Regions from separate parts of the Bradyrhizobium sp. WSM4872 genome, predicted to be linked through region 1. Evidence: predicted binding sites of a transcription regulator. Region 1 holds the regulator's gene; each other region holds the start of a gene.
What was found. The regulator LexA, encoded in region 1, represses DNA repair genes until DNA is damaged. The targets are predictions, from matches to a motif close to TGTTCNNNNTGTGTTCNG.

Region 1 (4,938 bases):
GACGCCGATCCCCGCGATGCGGGCAGAGCCTCGCTGGCCGATGGCGTGTCCTGTGACGAATCCGGCTGCGTGACGCCACTGGCCGACGGGAGGCTGGTCGCGCTGGCACTCCGCGTCGACGCTCTCGCGGACGATTGCAGTCGGGCCGTGCTGGTGGTGACGACACGTCCCGCGCCGCCCGATTGCGCCGCGATGGTGGTCGATCGGCGGCGGCTCGCCAGCCAGAGCGCGCTGGCGCTGGCGCAGCGTGGCGACGGTTTTGCGGTTCAGGCGGTGAGGGCGAGAGGCACGAGCCGCCCCTGGTTGCCGGCCGGCGCCGGCGAGGGTGATTTCGACGGCAGCCTCGCGCCAAAGACGACCGCGTCCCGCATCAAGGACGCAACGCCGGCGGAGACGGACTTGCAGGCCGACGATTGATCTGATGGTGCGGAGCAACGCAGTGGATCGGTGCGTCCGCTCGGATTCGCTGGGCGCAAACTACACCATCTCGCCGGCCACGGCCGGCGATGGCGATTCAATCCTGACCTCCGACCTCGTAGCCGGAGGGCGGCTGTTTCAGCCGATCGGCAGGTGCGTGACGGTCGGCTGCCTGCTGTCGGCGATGATCTGCGCCTTGTGCTCGCGCTCGGTGACCGACTGAGTCACCGGCAGTTGCAGCACGGTCGCTCGCTGGCCTTCGACGAGCTGCGTCACCAGGACATATTTGCCGTCGGGGAATTCGATCGCGTCGTGATGGCGGTCGGGAACGTGCGGATCGATTTTGCCGAACTTGCCCACGCGGGAATTGATGGTGCGCGTCCAGATCCAGCGATTGTCGTAGCGGACGTCGTCGGCGAAGGCGAGCTCCGTTCCCGGCAGCAGGCAGACGGCAACGGATGGATCGGCTGCGGAGGCGAAGCCGCGCGTCGAGGTGCCGCGGAAGCTTGTCGTGACGATCGTCTCGCCGACTTCGGCGGGGCGCGACGCGACGGCATGTAGGCTGTAGTCACACATCGGGTGCTCCTCATGCTGGGATAGCAACCCGCGTCTCTTATCGAGGCGCAGGCCTCTATCAGAGTGGAAGCACGAAAGCTCTGCTTGGTTGTGGGCAAATCTGCGGCTGGCTTCCGCAAGCCGCGATCACATTATCTTTCCCGAATTCAATAGGAACAAAGCCCGTTGCGATGCATTCGGGAGGCGCATGCGCGAATATTGCCGGCTTGGCTGCGGCGGGCGAACTTGATCGCTGGATGGTGTTTCCTCGAACACGCGAGCCGCGACGCGGTGCCATTTGAAGCGGTGCTGTTTCGGTGCTGTTTCCTGGGCGTCGCGAGGAGCCAGCGCCGGAGGAGGGGCCGGATAGTCTGTGCAGAACCAGAACGACTATCCAGCCGGAGCGGACGATGATCCGCTCCAATCTCTGACCGGCGATGCCGGTCGGAAGCGCGCGAGGCGCCAAGCACTTCAGGTATGAAGCACTTCCGGTATCAGTACTTCCGGTAAAGCCCGATCAGCTTGCCCTGAATCTTCACCCGGTTGGGCGGCAGGATGCGGACCTCATAGGCTGCGTTGGCGGGCTCGAGCGCGATCGAGGCGCCGCGACGGCGGAAGCGCTTCAGCGTCGCTTCCTCGTCGTCGATCAGCGCCACCACGATGTCGCCGGTATCAGCGCTCTCGTTGCGCTGGATCAGCGCCATGTCGCCGTCGAGGATGCCGGCCTCGACCATGGAATCACCGCGTACTTCGAGCGCGTAATGCTCGCCCGAGCCGAGCATGTCAGGCGGTACGCTGATGGTATGGCTGCGGGTCTGCAATGCCTCGATCGGCGTGCCGGCCGCGATGCGGCCCATCACCGGCACCGCCACGGGACGTTCGCCCTCGTCAGCGGGCAGGCTGGAGCCCGCACGCACCTTGCCGAGATTGCCCTCGATGACGCTCGGCGTGAAGCCGCGGCGGCTGCCGGCGGCTGCCTGGAGCTCCGGCAGCTTGATGACTTCAATCGCACGGGCGCGGTTGGGCAGGCGTCGGATGAAGCCACGCTCCTCGAGCGCCGTGATCAGGCGATGGATGCCCGACTTCGAGCGCAGGTCGAGCGCATCCTTCATCTCGTCGAAGGAGGGCGGCACGCCGCTTTCCTTCAGACGTTCACTGATGAACCGCAGAAGCTCGTATTGTTTGCGCGTTAACATCTCGACCAAAGTCCCCCGGTTGATGTCGTCCGATTCCGAGACGCTGAATTCGGCCATAAGCCGCTACATGCTCGAAACAAATCATGAACGGACACTATATGTTCGATACATGTTCCGCAACTGCTTAATTTACCGTGAACAGAGCAAAGTTCGCGGAACGCGCATTGCCGGACGCTCAGACGGGGAGCCGCAACACTTCGCAAGCCGTGCCGGCTTCGGCCTTCGGCGCGAACGGTGCGCGCACGAGAAGTACCTGTGCTGCAGCGAGATTCGCAAGCAGCGAAGAGTCTTGATGATTGACGGGAAGAACGACGCGTGTGCCATCGTCACGCTCCTCCAGATGCGCGCGCAGATAGTCCTCGCGCTGGTCGTTGGCGCCGACGTCGCGGCCGAGCACGGCGCGTTCACGGCGATGGTGAATCACCGAACGGCCAGACAGGACGCGAATCAGCGGCACCATGAACAGGAAAGCGCACACATAGGACGACACGGGATTGCCCGGCAGGCCGATCACACCCATTGCGCCGAGCCGTCCGTGCATCATCGGCTTGCCTGGCCGCATCGCGATCTTCCAGAACGCTATCGCGATGCCTTCGTCCCGCAGCGCCTGCTGGACCAGATCGTGGTCGCCGACCGATGCGCCGCCGGTCGTGATCAGGACGTCGGCGCCGCTCTCACGGGCGCTGCGGATGCCGGCGGTGGTCGCCTCCAGCGTGTCGGCGGCAATACCGAGGTCGATGGTCTCGGCGCCCTCGCTGCGGGCGAGCGCGTGCAGGGCGTAGCCGTTGGAATAGACGATCTGGCCGTGGCCGGGCGTGGTGCCCGGCATCACCAGCTCGTCGCCCGTGGCGAGAATCGCGACTTTCGGACGCCTGAAAACGGCAAGGTGCGGATGATTCATGCCGGCGGCGAGCGCGAGGTCGCGCTCGGTGAGACGGCTTCCCTTGCGCAGGAGCACGTCGCCCTCGCGGAAATCGATACCGGCTGGGCGGATGTGCCGTCCGGCGATCGCGGCTTCCTTGATCGTGATACGTTTGCCGGCGACAACAGTGTCTTCCTGGATCACGACGGCATCCGCGCCACCGGGAATGACGCCGCCCGTGAAGATCCGTACGGCCTCGCCGGCGCCGACCCTCCCGGCGAACGGTCGGCCCGCCGCGACTTCGCCGATGACGGTGAGCTCCGAATCGATCGTCGCGGCGTCGGCCGCCCGCACCGCGTAACCGTCCATCGCCGACATCGCCTGCGGCGGCTGCGTGCGCCGCGCCGCGACGTCACGCGCGAGCACGCGATGGTAGGCCTCGTCGAGCGAAATCATTTCTTCCGGCAGTGGCTCTGCATCCGCCAGCACCGCGGCGAGCGCGTCGGAAACCGGCATCAAGGCCACGGCGAAAACTCCTGCTCGGCACGTTCGGGCGAATGTTCCGCAAGTCTTCTAGCCGAGCGCGGGCGCAGAGGCAAAAACGGGGGCAGTCATCCCGCCGCTTCGCATCGTTCCGGAAGCCGGGATCAAGCGCGTCGCGGCATGATCCGAAGAACGTGAGAGATCGGCAGGAAAGTGGTCATCGAAGCCACGAAATCACCGGCCTGCATCGATCAGCTGCCTGCCTGCCCGGATGTTACGTCGGGCGCCTTGGATCCCTTATCCTTGTCGGGCAACGGATCGGCCTGGGATTTCAGATCGGCGGCCTTGCTCACAAGCTTGGCGGAAAGATCCGAATCTGAAGTTGTCCTGGCGAATTCAAGAAGAAGAGAGGCCTGCTTGGTGAGGTAGGTCTTGCCCAACACGATGATGCATCCGTCCGTAGAAGTCCCAGCGGACTCTAAGAGTCCGGAAGGCGGTATTCCGTTCCGGGAACTCTGTACAAAAATGCACAAAGTGATCGGGTTCCTCAATTTTTTCAAAATTGTTCCCGTCGGGTTTCGCGACGACAGATAGTCGTCAGATGCCCAATGCCTTCAATGCGTTCCCGACGTCCCGGGGCGAGGTCACATGCACCGCCGTCAAGCCGCGCGCCCGCGCTCCCTCGATATTTTCGGCAAGATCATCGAAGAACACGATACGCCCGGCGGGCACGCCGATCGCCGCAACGACGTGGTCGAAGGCCTTCGCGTCCGGCTTGCGCAGGCCGATGCTGGACGACAAATACAGCTCGCGGAAATGGCCGAGGAGGTCGGCATATTCCCTCGAGAAATGGTCCACGTGCGGCCGGTTGGTGTTGGAGAAGGCGTAGAGCGGGATCTGCTTCGCTGCCCGCGGCAGCAGCTCGGCGATATCAGGCATTTCGCCGGCGAAGATCGCGTTCCAGCCTTCCAGGAACTGCGCATCCGAAATGCCGATTCCGAGCGAGGCTCGCAATGAGGCGAAATAGTCCTCATCGCTGATCTTCCCCATCTCGTGCAACCGATAGGCTTCGCTGTCCCGCACATAGCGCGCGACGATGGATTCGGGCTCGCAACCGGCATGTCCCGCCCAGCAGGCGATTGCCTTGGAGAAATCGATATCGAGCACCACGCGGCCGAGATCGAACAGGAGCGCATCCGCAGCTCCGGGAGACAGCGATGTCACCTGCATCCTTTCACTCAGTATCGATATGGCTCGTGGTCGAACAGCGGAAACGCGCTGAACACACTCGGCGCGTTGGTTGCGGTCGCCTGGTGCAGGCAGGATTTGTTGACCTCGGCGAACGAGGTCGCACCCAGGAGGCCGAGACAGCGCAGCACTTCGTCCTCGAGCAGCTCCAGCATGCGCGCCACGCCGGCTTCGCCG
Region 2 (4,938 bases), on a different contig from region 1:
CATAAAGGGCGTATTCGCGCCCGAAGAGTGCAGTGGAGTTCCGGACGCGGAGTGGCCCGGACGCATTGCTTGGCGCGGTTTTTGGCTTAAGTAACAACCGTTCGCGCCCCGATTGGATTGTTTCGTGCTCACAACGCCTCATCTTGCGCCCGGCCTGTGCTCAACGGAGCTGCGCGCGAGCCATCCGTGCTCTGCCGGCCGCTGGGTCATGGCGGGCCTTTTCGGGCTGGCTTTGGCGTGGGCGGCGGAGCCCGCGGCGGCGCAGGGCAAGCTCGAGGCGCAATACGAGGCGACGCTGGCGGGCATTCCCGTCGGCCGAGGCGCCTGGAACATCGACATCCAGGACGACGTGTTCGCGGCCGCGGCCTCCGGCGGCACCTCGGGGCTTTTGAAGTCGTTCGCGGGCGGGTCGGGCACCGGCGCCTCGCAGGGCCGCGTGGTCAACGGCGCGCTGGTCGCGACCGGCTATCAGGCCTCCACCACCACCTCGAAGAAGACCGAAGAGATCCGCATCACCCTCGACAAGGGCAATGTGAAGGATTTTGCCATCCTGCCGGAGCCGCCGGTCGATCCCGACCGCATCGTCGTCACCGACGCGCATCGCCGCGGCGTCTGGGATCCGATGACGGCCTCGCTGGTGCGCGTCTCCGGCAGCGGCGACGTGCTGTCGGCGGACGCCTGCCACGGTAGCGCCGCCGTGTTCGACGGCCGCATGCGCTACGAGCTCAAGCTCGATTTCAAGCGCATGGAAAACGTGAAGGCGGAGAAGGGCTATCACGGCCAGGTCGTGGTCTGCTCGCTGTATTTCGTCCCCATCGCCGGCTACATCCCCGACCGTCCCGTGATCAAATATCTCGCCGCCCAGCGCAACATCGAGGTCGCGTTCGCGCCGATCGCCGGCACGCGCGTCCTGGTGCCGTTCTGGCTGAAAGTGCCGACCCCGCTCGGGCCGGCCATGCTGGAAGCCACCTCCTTCATCACCAGCGCCCAGCCGCCCAAGGTCGCGAAGACGCAGTGAAGCTCGCTGCCGTAGCCCGGATGGAGCGAAGCGCAATCCGGGGTTCTTTGCTTGGCCCCCGCATTACGCTTCGCTCCATGCGGGCTACGAACCTGCCCTTTGGGTGAAAATAAACGTCAATGATTTCAACGACATCCCTACTGTGCATGGGGTTGTTTTCGCGCCTTTTTTGGTTGGAGGGGCTCGGGGTGCGGGAATCCATTTGACTCCTCCCCGATTCTGATTCGACTCCGCGCCGTCCCCAGCTTTAACGATTCCGCCATCGAAACGTCGCTTGTGCGGCGGGCCAAAACTCCATCTAGTGCGAACTAATAAGCCTCCCGCGACATCTTGCGTGAACGGAACAGGACTCAAGGGGGAGTCAGCGATTCGGCCGCGATTCGTTCTCAACTCGTTCCGAAGCTTAAAGCCAACGGGAAAAGCGTCGCAAAGTGAGACAGTTGCGCGAGGTTCGGGGAGGGGCGCCGCATTCTCCGCCGTCATGCCCCGGCTTGACCGGGGCATCCAGTACGCCGCGCCCTCTCGGTCTGATCTGCGCCGCCTCTGGAATACTGGATCGCCCGGTCGAGCCGGGCGATGACAGCGGTGTGTGAGGCGAGCCCTTCGCGCCACCGCCCCAAAACAGCACTGACATTCGCCCCAATCGCCATTACCTAATCCCCCAGATGCCTTTTTCCTCCTCCCCCTTCGCTTCCGAGCGGCTTCCCGGCGCCGGCGTCACTGCGGTGCTCGGGCCCACCAACACCGGCAAGACCCATCTCGCCATCGAGCGGATGCTCGCGCATCCCTCCGGCATGATCGGGCTGCCGCTGCGCCTGCTGGCGCGCGAGGTCTACAACAAGATCGCCGCGCGGGTCGGCCCCGATGCCGTCGCGCTGGTGACCGGCGAGGAGAAGATCAAGCCGAAAGCGCCGCGCTATTGGGTCTCGACCGTCGAGGCGATGCCGCGCGATCTCGACGTCTCGTTTCTTGCTGTGGACGAGGTGCAGATCGCCTCCGATCTGGAACGCGGCCACGTCTTCACCGACCGCATCCTCAACCGCCGCGGCCGCGACGAGACGCTGCTGCTGGGTGCTGCGACCATGCGCCCGATCATCGAGCGGCTGCTGCCGGGCGTCTCCATGATCACGCGGCCGCGTTTGTCGCAGCTCGAATTCGCCGGCGACCGCAAGATCACGCGGCAGCCGCGCCGCACGGCGATTGTCGCCTTCTCGGCCGACGAGGTCTACGCCATCGCCGAGCTGATCCGGCGCCAGCATGGCGGTGCCGCGGTGGTGCTGGGCTCGCTCTCGCCGCGCACCCGCAACGCGCAGGTCGCGATGTTCCAGAACGGCGAGGTCGATTACCTCGTCGCCACCGATGCCGTCGGCATGGGCCTCAATCTCGACGTCGACCACGTCGCCTTTGCCTCCGACCGCAAGTTCGACGGCTACCAGTTCCGCCGCCTGACGCCGTCCGAATTCGGCCAGATCGCCGGCCGCGCCGGCCGCGCCACCCGCAACGGCACCTTCGGCACCACCGGCCGCTGCGCGCCGTTCGAGCCCGAGCTGGTCAATGCGCTGCAGAACCACACCTTCGATCCCGTGAAGGTTCTGCAATGGCGCAATTCGAAGCTGGATTTCGCTTCTCTCGGCGCGCTCCAGGTCTCGCTGAACCTGGCCCCCGGGCATGAGGCGCTGACGCGCGCGCCCATCGCCGAGGACATGCGCGTGCTCGACCACGCCGCCCGCGACGCCGAGGTGCGCGATGTCGCGCATGGCAAGGACGCCGTGGAACGGCTGTGGGAGGCCTGCCAGGTCCCGGATTATTGGAAGCTGTCGCCGGCCGCCCATGCCGAGCTGGTGACGACGCTCTACGGCTTCCTGATGCGCAAGGGATGCATCCCCGACGCCTGGTTCAGGACCCAGATCGACCAGGCCGACCGCGTCGACGGCGATATCGACACGCTGTCGGCCCGGATCGCGCAGATTCGCACCTGGACCTTCGTCGCCAACCGCCCCGACTGGCTGAAAGACCCCGAACGCTGGCAGGGAATCGCCCGCGAGGTCGAAAATAAATTATCGGATGCGCTCCATGAACGCTTGACTGAGCGTTTCGTTGATCGCCGGACCAGTGTATTGATGCGCCGCCTGCGGGAGAACACGAGCTTGAATACGGAAATCGGCAAGACCGGCGAAGTCATCGTCGAAGGCCATGTCATCGGCCGCCTCGATGGCTTCACCTTTGCACCGGATGCGGCGGAAGCCGGCTCCGATGCGAAAGCGTTGCAGGCTGCAGCGCAGGCCGTGCTCGCCGGCGAGATCAACGCGCGCGCTGAAAAACTGGGCAACGCACCGGACGAGCAGTTCGTGCTGACCTCGGAAGGCATCATCCGCTGGACCGGCGACGCCGTGGCGCGGCTGTCTGCCGCAGAGGACGCGCTGCATCCGCGCATCCGCATCATCTCCGACGAACGCCTCACCGGCGCCCCCCGCGACAAGGTGCAGGCCCGGCTCGACCTCTGGCTCAAGACGCATATCGAAAAGCTGCTCGGGCCGCTGTTCGAGCTCAGCAAGGCCGAGGACGTCACCGGCATCGCCCGCGGCATCGCCTATCAGCTCGTCGAGGCGCTCGGCGTGCTGGAGCGCCCGAAGATCGCCAACGAGCTGAAGGACCTCGACCAGCCCTCGCGCGCGACCTTGCGCAAATACGGCGTCCGCTTCGGCGCCTATCACCTCTATTTCCCCGGCCTGCTCAAGCCGGCCGGGCGTGCGCTGGCCGCACTGCTGTGGGCGCTGAAGCAGGACAATGTCGATCCCTCCGCGCTGTCGGGCGCGCAGCATCTGGCGAGCTCCGGCCGCACCTCGTTCCCGGTCGACAAGCAGCTGCCGCGCGATGCCTATCGCGTGCTCGGCTACAAGCAGGCCGGCGAGCGCGCCGTGCGCGTCGACATCCTGGAGCGCCTGGCCGATCTGATCCGTCCGGCGCTGGCCTGGCGCGAGAACGCGTCCGGCGAAAAGCCCGCCGGTGCGTTCGACGGCCGCAGCTTCGTGGTGACGCAGGCGATGACCTCGCTCACCGGTTCGGCCGGCGAAGACTTTGCATCCGTGCTGCGTGCGCTCGGCTATCGCATGGACAAGCGCCCGCCGCTGCCGGCGAAGCCGGTTGTTGCGGAGACGCCGGCTGCTGAAGCAAGCACCGAAGCTCCGGCAGAGGCGCCGGTCGAGGACGCCGCGCCCGCGGACACCGCAATCGAAGCCGCCGCCGAGCCTGTGACCGTCGAAGACGCGCCGGGCATGGAGCAGCACGACGAGCCCGCGCAGGACGAGCCGGCGCTGGAGGCTTCCGTCACGCCGGAAGACGCTCCCGGCATCGCGCCACCTGCGGAAGAGGCTGCGGCAGCCGTTGAAGCTGCTGAAACCGCTCCCGCTGAAGCTGTCCCCGCCGAAACCGCGCCTGCAGAGACTGCTGCAACCGAAGCCGCTGCGTCGGCCGATGCGGCAGCACCCGTGGAGGCCGCGGCCACGCCCGCCGAGCCTGAGCTCATCGAGGTCTGGCGTCCCGCCGGCCGTCACGACGATCGCAAGCCGCGCCACGAGCGTCATCGCAACCAGCGTCACCAGCCGCGTCCGCAGGCGGCTGCTGAAGCCGGCGCTGCTCCTGCCGAAGGCGAAGCCCAGCCTGCCGCCGACGGCGAGAAGCGCGGTGAGCGCCATCGCCATGGCGGTGGTCATCGTCGCGATGGTGGCAGAGACTTCCGCAAGCCGCGCGAAGGTGGCGCTGAAGCCGCGCCGCGTCCCGAGGCGCGCGACGACAAGAACCGTCGCTTCGAGGGCAAAGACCGCGACAACAAGGATCGCGATCGTAACAAGGGCAAGTTCGGCGGCGATCGCGACAAGGGCCGCGACAATCGTGGCCGCGACCGCGACAAGGGCCGCGAC
Region 3 (4,938 bases), on a different contig from region 1:
GCGTTACGATAAGCCAGAGAGCGATAGAGAAAGACCACCTTACCCATATCGAATGTTCCCGTGTTGCGCGGTCATTCTTGCAGGCCCGGCATGAACGTCGGATGAAGCGGACTATGACAATTCCTTCATGCAGGTGGAACCGGCGAGTGACGCAGGCGTTGCATGCCAGATTGGGATAGAGTTCCATGCGCGCGAAGAAGTCGTCGGACCTGATCTCTCCCAGCGGGCTCATCAAGCTGATGACGCACGCCATGATGGGCGCAGCCCTCGGGCTCGCTTTCAGCCTCTTGCTCGTGCTGTCCAATCCCGGCGTCGCCAATTTGCTGAGTCATGGCGGAAGGCAGGCCGTGGTCGTGTTCGCCCTCACATTGGTGACGACGTTCGCGATCGGCGCGACACTGACCGGCGTCGTATTCATCCTCGCAGAGGACAAGCAAACTTGAACTATGCGGGATTTACCGGAACTTCTTTGTTCGGAACTCCTGCGACGAATGGCAGTTGGCTGCCTGCGTCAATTCAACTCAGGGAGTTCCCGAACATGAAGACTACCAAGCTCGCTCTTGCCGTAATGTTGGCAACCGGCCTGGCCGCCGCACCGTTCGCCGTGCAGGCCAAGTCGCACAAGGCGAAACACGGATCCTCGATGTCGTCGTCGCAGACCACCACGGGCGCCAACACCAAGTCCTCCAAGGGTGCTGACCCCTCCGGTCAGGGCGGCTCAGGCCCCGGCTCCGACCAGGGCGGCACCATGACGAACAACAAGGCCGGCATGAGCAACACCAAGTAAATCCCCGCCGAGATGTCAGACAAAAGCCCCGCGGCCGCGCGGGGCTTTTCCCTCCGGGAGCCGCTGACTTCACGCGGCGCTGCGTTGAAGGTGCCGACCTTCCTTGATCTCTTCGATGATTTTGGCGCTGAAGGCTTCGAGATCTCCGGGGTTGCGCGAGGTGATGACGCCCTGGTCAACAACCACCTCCGAGTCTTCCCATGCCGCGCCGGCATTGATGACATCGGTCTTGATCGATTTGTATGAGGTCAGCTTGCGGCCCTTGGCGATGCCTGTTTCAATCAGGAGCCAAGGCGCATGGCAGACAGCCGCAACGATCTTCTTCGCGTTGAAGATGTCCTTGACGAAGCTCAGCGCCTTCGGCTCGACCCGCAGGAGGTCCGGATTGATCTGCCCGCCCGGCAGAACGACCGCGTCGTAGTCGCTGCCGGAAACCTGGTCGAGGGTCCTGTCCACCTTCACGGCCCGACCCCAATCCTTTTTGTCCCAGCCCTTGATCTCGCCGGGTGCAAGCGAGACGACGTGGACCGTCGCACCCGCCTGTTTCAAGCGGTCGCGCGGCACTTCCAGTTCCGATTGTTCAAAGCCGTGCGTGGCCAAAATCGCGATCGTCTTACCCTGAAGCTCCATGGAACACTCCGTTGATGAGAGAGGAGCCCGGTCAATCAGTCGAGCCGACTTCCGTTCCGCGCGATTGCGTGCTTCACGCGGATGTGCGGCAGGTTGTGTCAGCCACAGGAACGTTCGCCGAGAAGATCGTTTGAACCGCATTCCATCGAGGTGGCGAATGGCAAACGTTCGGTCATTGCTCTCGCGCTGGGCGGCGCCGCTGCTCGGCGCAATCATGCTCATCTGCGGCATCATCATCGCGATCGGGGGCGCGTGGCTGATCGCCTTGGGTGGCTCGTTCTATTATCTGCCGGCCGGCCTCGGGCTCTTGATCTCGGGCGTTCTATTGCTGGGACGGCACGCCGAAGGCGCCCTGATCTACCTGTCTTGACGTGACGAACTCGCTTAGCTGCGTCGGCCCTCAGTGACTTTAAGGCGCGCTCCGAGATCTGATTTCACCAGATGATCGAGTCGTGCACGCTTGCGCGCGATCAAGAGCTGGGCCGCGGCGTCGTCGAGCCCCTCGCGTTGCAGCTGCCGGATGGCGGAGCCCAGTTCGAGAATCTCGGCGCGCAGCTTCAGAATCCGGTACGCATCCGGGTCTTCCTCCACCGTGCGCTCCCAAAGCTTTCAGCGGCGCGCAACCACGCGCAGAGGACTACCTGATGTCTTCGCGGAACGAAGGCGCATCCTGTCGCGGACATTCGGCAGGACATCGCCGCCACCTGCAGCCTTCCATTCGCCGATCAGCAGATTGATTTTCCGGCGCAGATCCATCTGCGCCAGGGCCTTCTCTGTGCAGTCACGATCGCGCTCGACGAGTTCGCGGACGGACACCTCGATATCGGCCATTTCCAGCCTCAAGGCGCTGATTTTACGTCGAATTTCATTAATTCTGTTGTCCATGGCTTGTTAGAACAAAATAAGAACATATAGTCAAGTCACGATTTCAGAAGGGAGAAGCGACATGCAGGTTCAAGGTAAATACGACGCCAAGACTTTCCTGACCGACAAGACTTCCCTCACCGCCAAGGCTTTCCTCACCGAGCAGATGACGCGGGCGCAGGGCCTCCGGCTGAAACGGCTGAGCGAAGAGGCGTATCAACCCGCGCAATATGCCCGGGATCTGTCCTCCAGCGAGGCAGCGCGGCGCATTCAGGTGCTGGAAGCCGAGATCGAGTTGGCGGATTCGTTCTAGGCTGGGTCGCGTATCCCCGACGTTCGCGCGCGCTTTCGGAACTATGCCTGTCTCGGATGGTTTTCCCCGGCCAAGGGAGAACATGCATGGCACGCAAGGCAAAGAAGCGCCGCTACTCGCGCAGCGCCGGCAGCGATGTCGAAAGCGAGATGAAGCGCTACAAGAAGGGTACCGCCAAAAGCGGACCGGGCGGTCGAGGCGGACGCGTGAAGAGCCGCAAGCAGGCAATCGCGATCGGCCTGTCGAAAGCGCGCAAGAAGGGCAAGAAGGTCCCAAAGAAAGCCGCGAAGCGGAAGACGTCCAAGAAAACGTCAAAGAAGACAGCTCGGAAAACGTCCAAGAAGACTTCGAAGAAGAGCTCGAAGAAAACGTCGAAGCGCAAATCCTCCAAACGGTCGCGCTGACCTCCGTCAGATCATGCTGCCCGGCATGAAGCAGCGGATCGAAACGCCGAACGCGGTCTTCACCGGCCACACCATGGTGCGGCCGGCCCGGTTCGGCTCGGTGATCACGGCTTCGTCCGGTACCTCGACCCACTCGCCGTCGAGCCGCACGCGATAATGTCCATTGTGCGAGTCCCAGTCGGGATCGGCGACGGCAAACCCATCCGCATCCGAGCAGCACGGGCCGAGATGGCTGCGAAGGCCGTCGAACCATGGCTTGAGGGGAGAGTCCGCGTAACGGCCGTCGTCACGCCCGAGAGCGTTTCCACCCCACAGCACGAATGGCGCCACGAGCAGCGCAGTCCTTAGCGAGAGCTTCAATCGATCCATGTCGGCACCGATCAATACGAATTGCCGGCCGGCCCAGCTCAGCGGCGGTAAATTCGAAGTTCCACGCTTGCAATCGTCGGCGGCTTCATTGCCGCCGAGTCCATACGAGATCGGCAATTGTGATGAGCGAACACGGCTTTTTCGGACGAACCGGGTCATCCTCCCTGCCGTTAACGAGAATGTTATCGGCCGGCATTCGGAATCCTGAAGGCGAACAAGAAAGGCGGCCCGGGGGCCGCCTTTTTGGATTTACGCCGATCGACCTTCGACTTATGCGAGCGGCACCGCCACGAACCGGGTCGCCTGCGCGCTTCTGACCTGCAGCAGCACACTGCGCTTGCCGGACGATTTCGCTTGCGCCAGCTCCGAACGGACATCGCCGATGTTGGCGACGGCCTTGCCGCCCACATTGAGGATGACGTCGCCGGTCTGGATGCCGCGCTGTGCGGCCGGACCTTGCGGATCGACTTCAGTGACTACGACGCCCTTCTGGCCGGCGCCCTGCACGTCGCCGGCCGGAGCCAGGCTGAGCCCGAGACGCGGCGGCATGCCGGCATCTGGCTGCGACTTGCTCTCGTCGGCTCTAGCTTGCCGCTCGTTCGGCAACTCGCCGAGCGCCAGTGTCACCGTCTTGCTGTCGCCCTTGTGGACGACATCGAGCTTCACGGACGTGCCCGGCGCCAGGGTGGCGATGGTGCGGGCGAGATCGCGGGAATCCTTGATCGCGGTGCCATTGACCGCGGTGATGACGTCGCCCGCCTCGATGCCCGCCTTCGCCGCCGGGCTGCCGTCCTGCGGATTGTCGACGATCGCGCCGCGCGCCTCCTTGAGGCCGAGGCTGTCGGCGATATCCGACGTCACCGGCTGCACCTGCACGCCGAGCCAGCCGCGTGTGACCGCGCCCTTGTCCTTCAACTGTGCGACGACGAGCTTTGCGGTCGAGGCCGGAATGTCGAAGCCGATGCCGACCGAGCCGCCGGAGGGCGAGAAAATCGCAGTGTTTACACCGATCACGTTGCCGTTCATGTCGAAGGCCGGGCCGCCGGAATTACCCTTGTTGATCGGCGCGTCGATCTGGATGAAGTCGTCATAGGGACCGTTGCCGATGTCGCGGCCGCTGGCCGAGACGATGCCGGCGGTCACGGTGCCGCCGAGGCCGAAGGGATTGCCGACCGCGACGACCCAGTCGCCGATACGCGGCTTCTGCTCGGAGAATTTGACGAACGGAAAGTCCTTCTTGCCTTCGACCTTGATCAGCGCGAGATCGGTCTTCGGATCGGTGCCGACCACTTTCGCGCTGTAGGTCGTGCCGTCGTCCATCGTCACTTGCACCGACTCGGCGTGATCGACGACGTGGTTGTTGGTCACGGCATAGCCGTCGGCGGAGATGAAGAAGCCGGAGCCCTCGCCCGTGATCATCTGGCGGCGCTGGCGCGGCATGCCTTCCATGCCAGGGCCGCGGAAGCCGAATTGCCGTGAGAACTGGTCGAACGGCGTCGCCTCGTCCGAATCCATGCGGTTCTGTTGCAGCATCGCGCTCTTATCGTTGTCCTGGTCGATCCTGACCCGGA

Region 2: a site for LexA is predicted at 1,400-1,417, ahead of AC0L3C_RS30070 (helicase-related protein). Genes of this name have one in related genera too.
Region 3: a site for LexA is predicted at 2,310-2,327, ahead of AC0L3C_RS15835 (DUF3072 domain-containing protein). Genes of this name have one in related genera too.

Annotation. Positions count from the first base shown of each region.
Region 1 is NZ_JBVVPT010000003.1:43,885-48,822, reverse strand. It holds partial or broken gene AC0L3C_RS05875 (ComEC/Rec2 family competence protein) at 1-417, shown strand, start outside; gene AC0L3C_RS05870 (hypothetical protein) at 556-993, opposite strand; gene lexA (transcriptional repressor LexA) at 1,467-2,168, opposite strand; gene AC0L3C_RS05860 (molybdopterin molybdotransferase MoeA) at 2,344-3,555, opposite strand; gene AC0L3C_RS05855 (hypothetical protein) at 3,765-3,956, opposite strand; gene AC0L3C_RS05850 (HAD family hydrolase) at 4,111-4,743, opposite strand; gene AC0L3C_RS05845 (alpha-hydroxy acid oxidase) at 4,752-4,938, opposite strand, start outside.
Region 2 is NZ_JBVVPT010000031.1:75,450-80,387, reverse strand. It holds gene AC0L3C_RS30075 (DUF3108 domain-containing protein) at 209-1,018, shown strand; gene AC0L3C_RS30070 (helicase-related protein) at 1,684-4,938, shown strand, end outside.
Region 3 is NZ_JBVVPT010000009.1:242,264-247,201, forward strand. It holds gene AC0L3C_RS15800 (hypothetical protein) at 1-47, opposite strand, end outside; gene AC0L3C_RS15805 (hypothetical protein) at 186-443, shown strand; gene AC0L3C_RS15810 (hypothetical protein) at 539-787, shown strand; gene AC0L3C_RS15815 (type 1 glutamine amidotransferase domain-containing protein) at 857-1,417, opposite strand; gene AC0L3C_RS15820 (hypothetical protein) at 1,632-1,787, shown strand; gene AC0L3C_RS15825 (hypothetical protein) at 1,802-2,008, opposite strand; gene AC0L3C_RS15830 (hypothetical protein) at 2,027-2,248, opposite strand; gene AC0L3C_RS15835 (DUF3072 domain-containing protein) at 2,364-2,594, shown strand; gene AC0L3C_RS15840 (DUF6496 domain-containing protein) at 2,681-2,998, shown strand; gene AC0L3C_RS15845 (hypothetical protein) at 3,005-3,367, opposite strand; gene AC0L3C_RS15850 (Do family serine endopeptidase) at 3,638-4,938, opposite strand, start outside.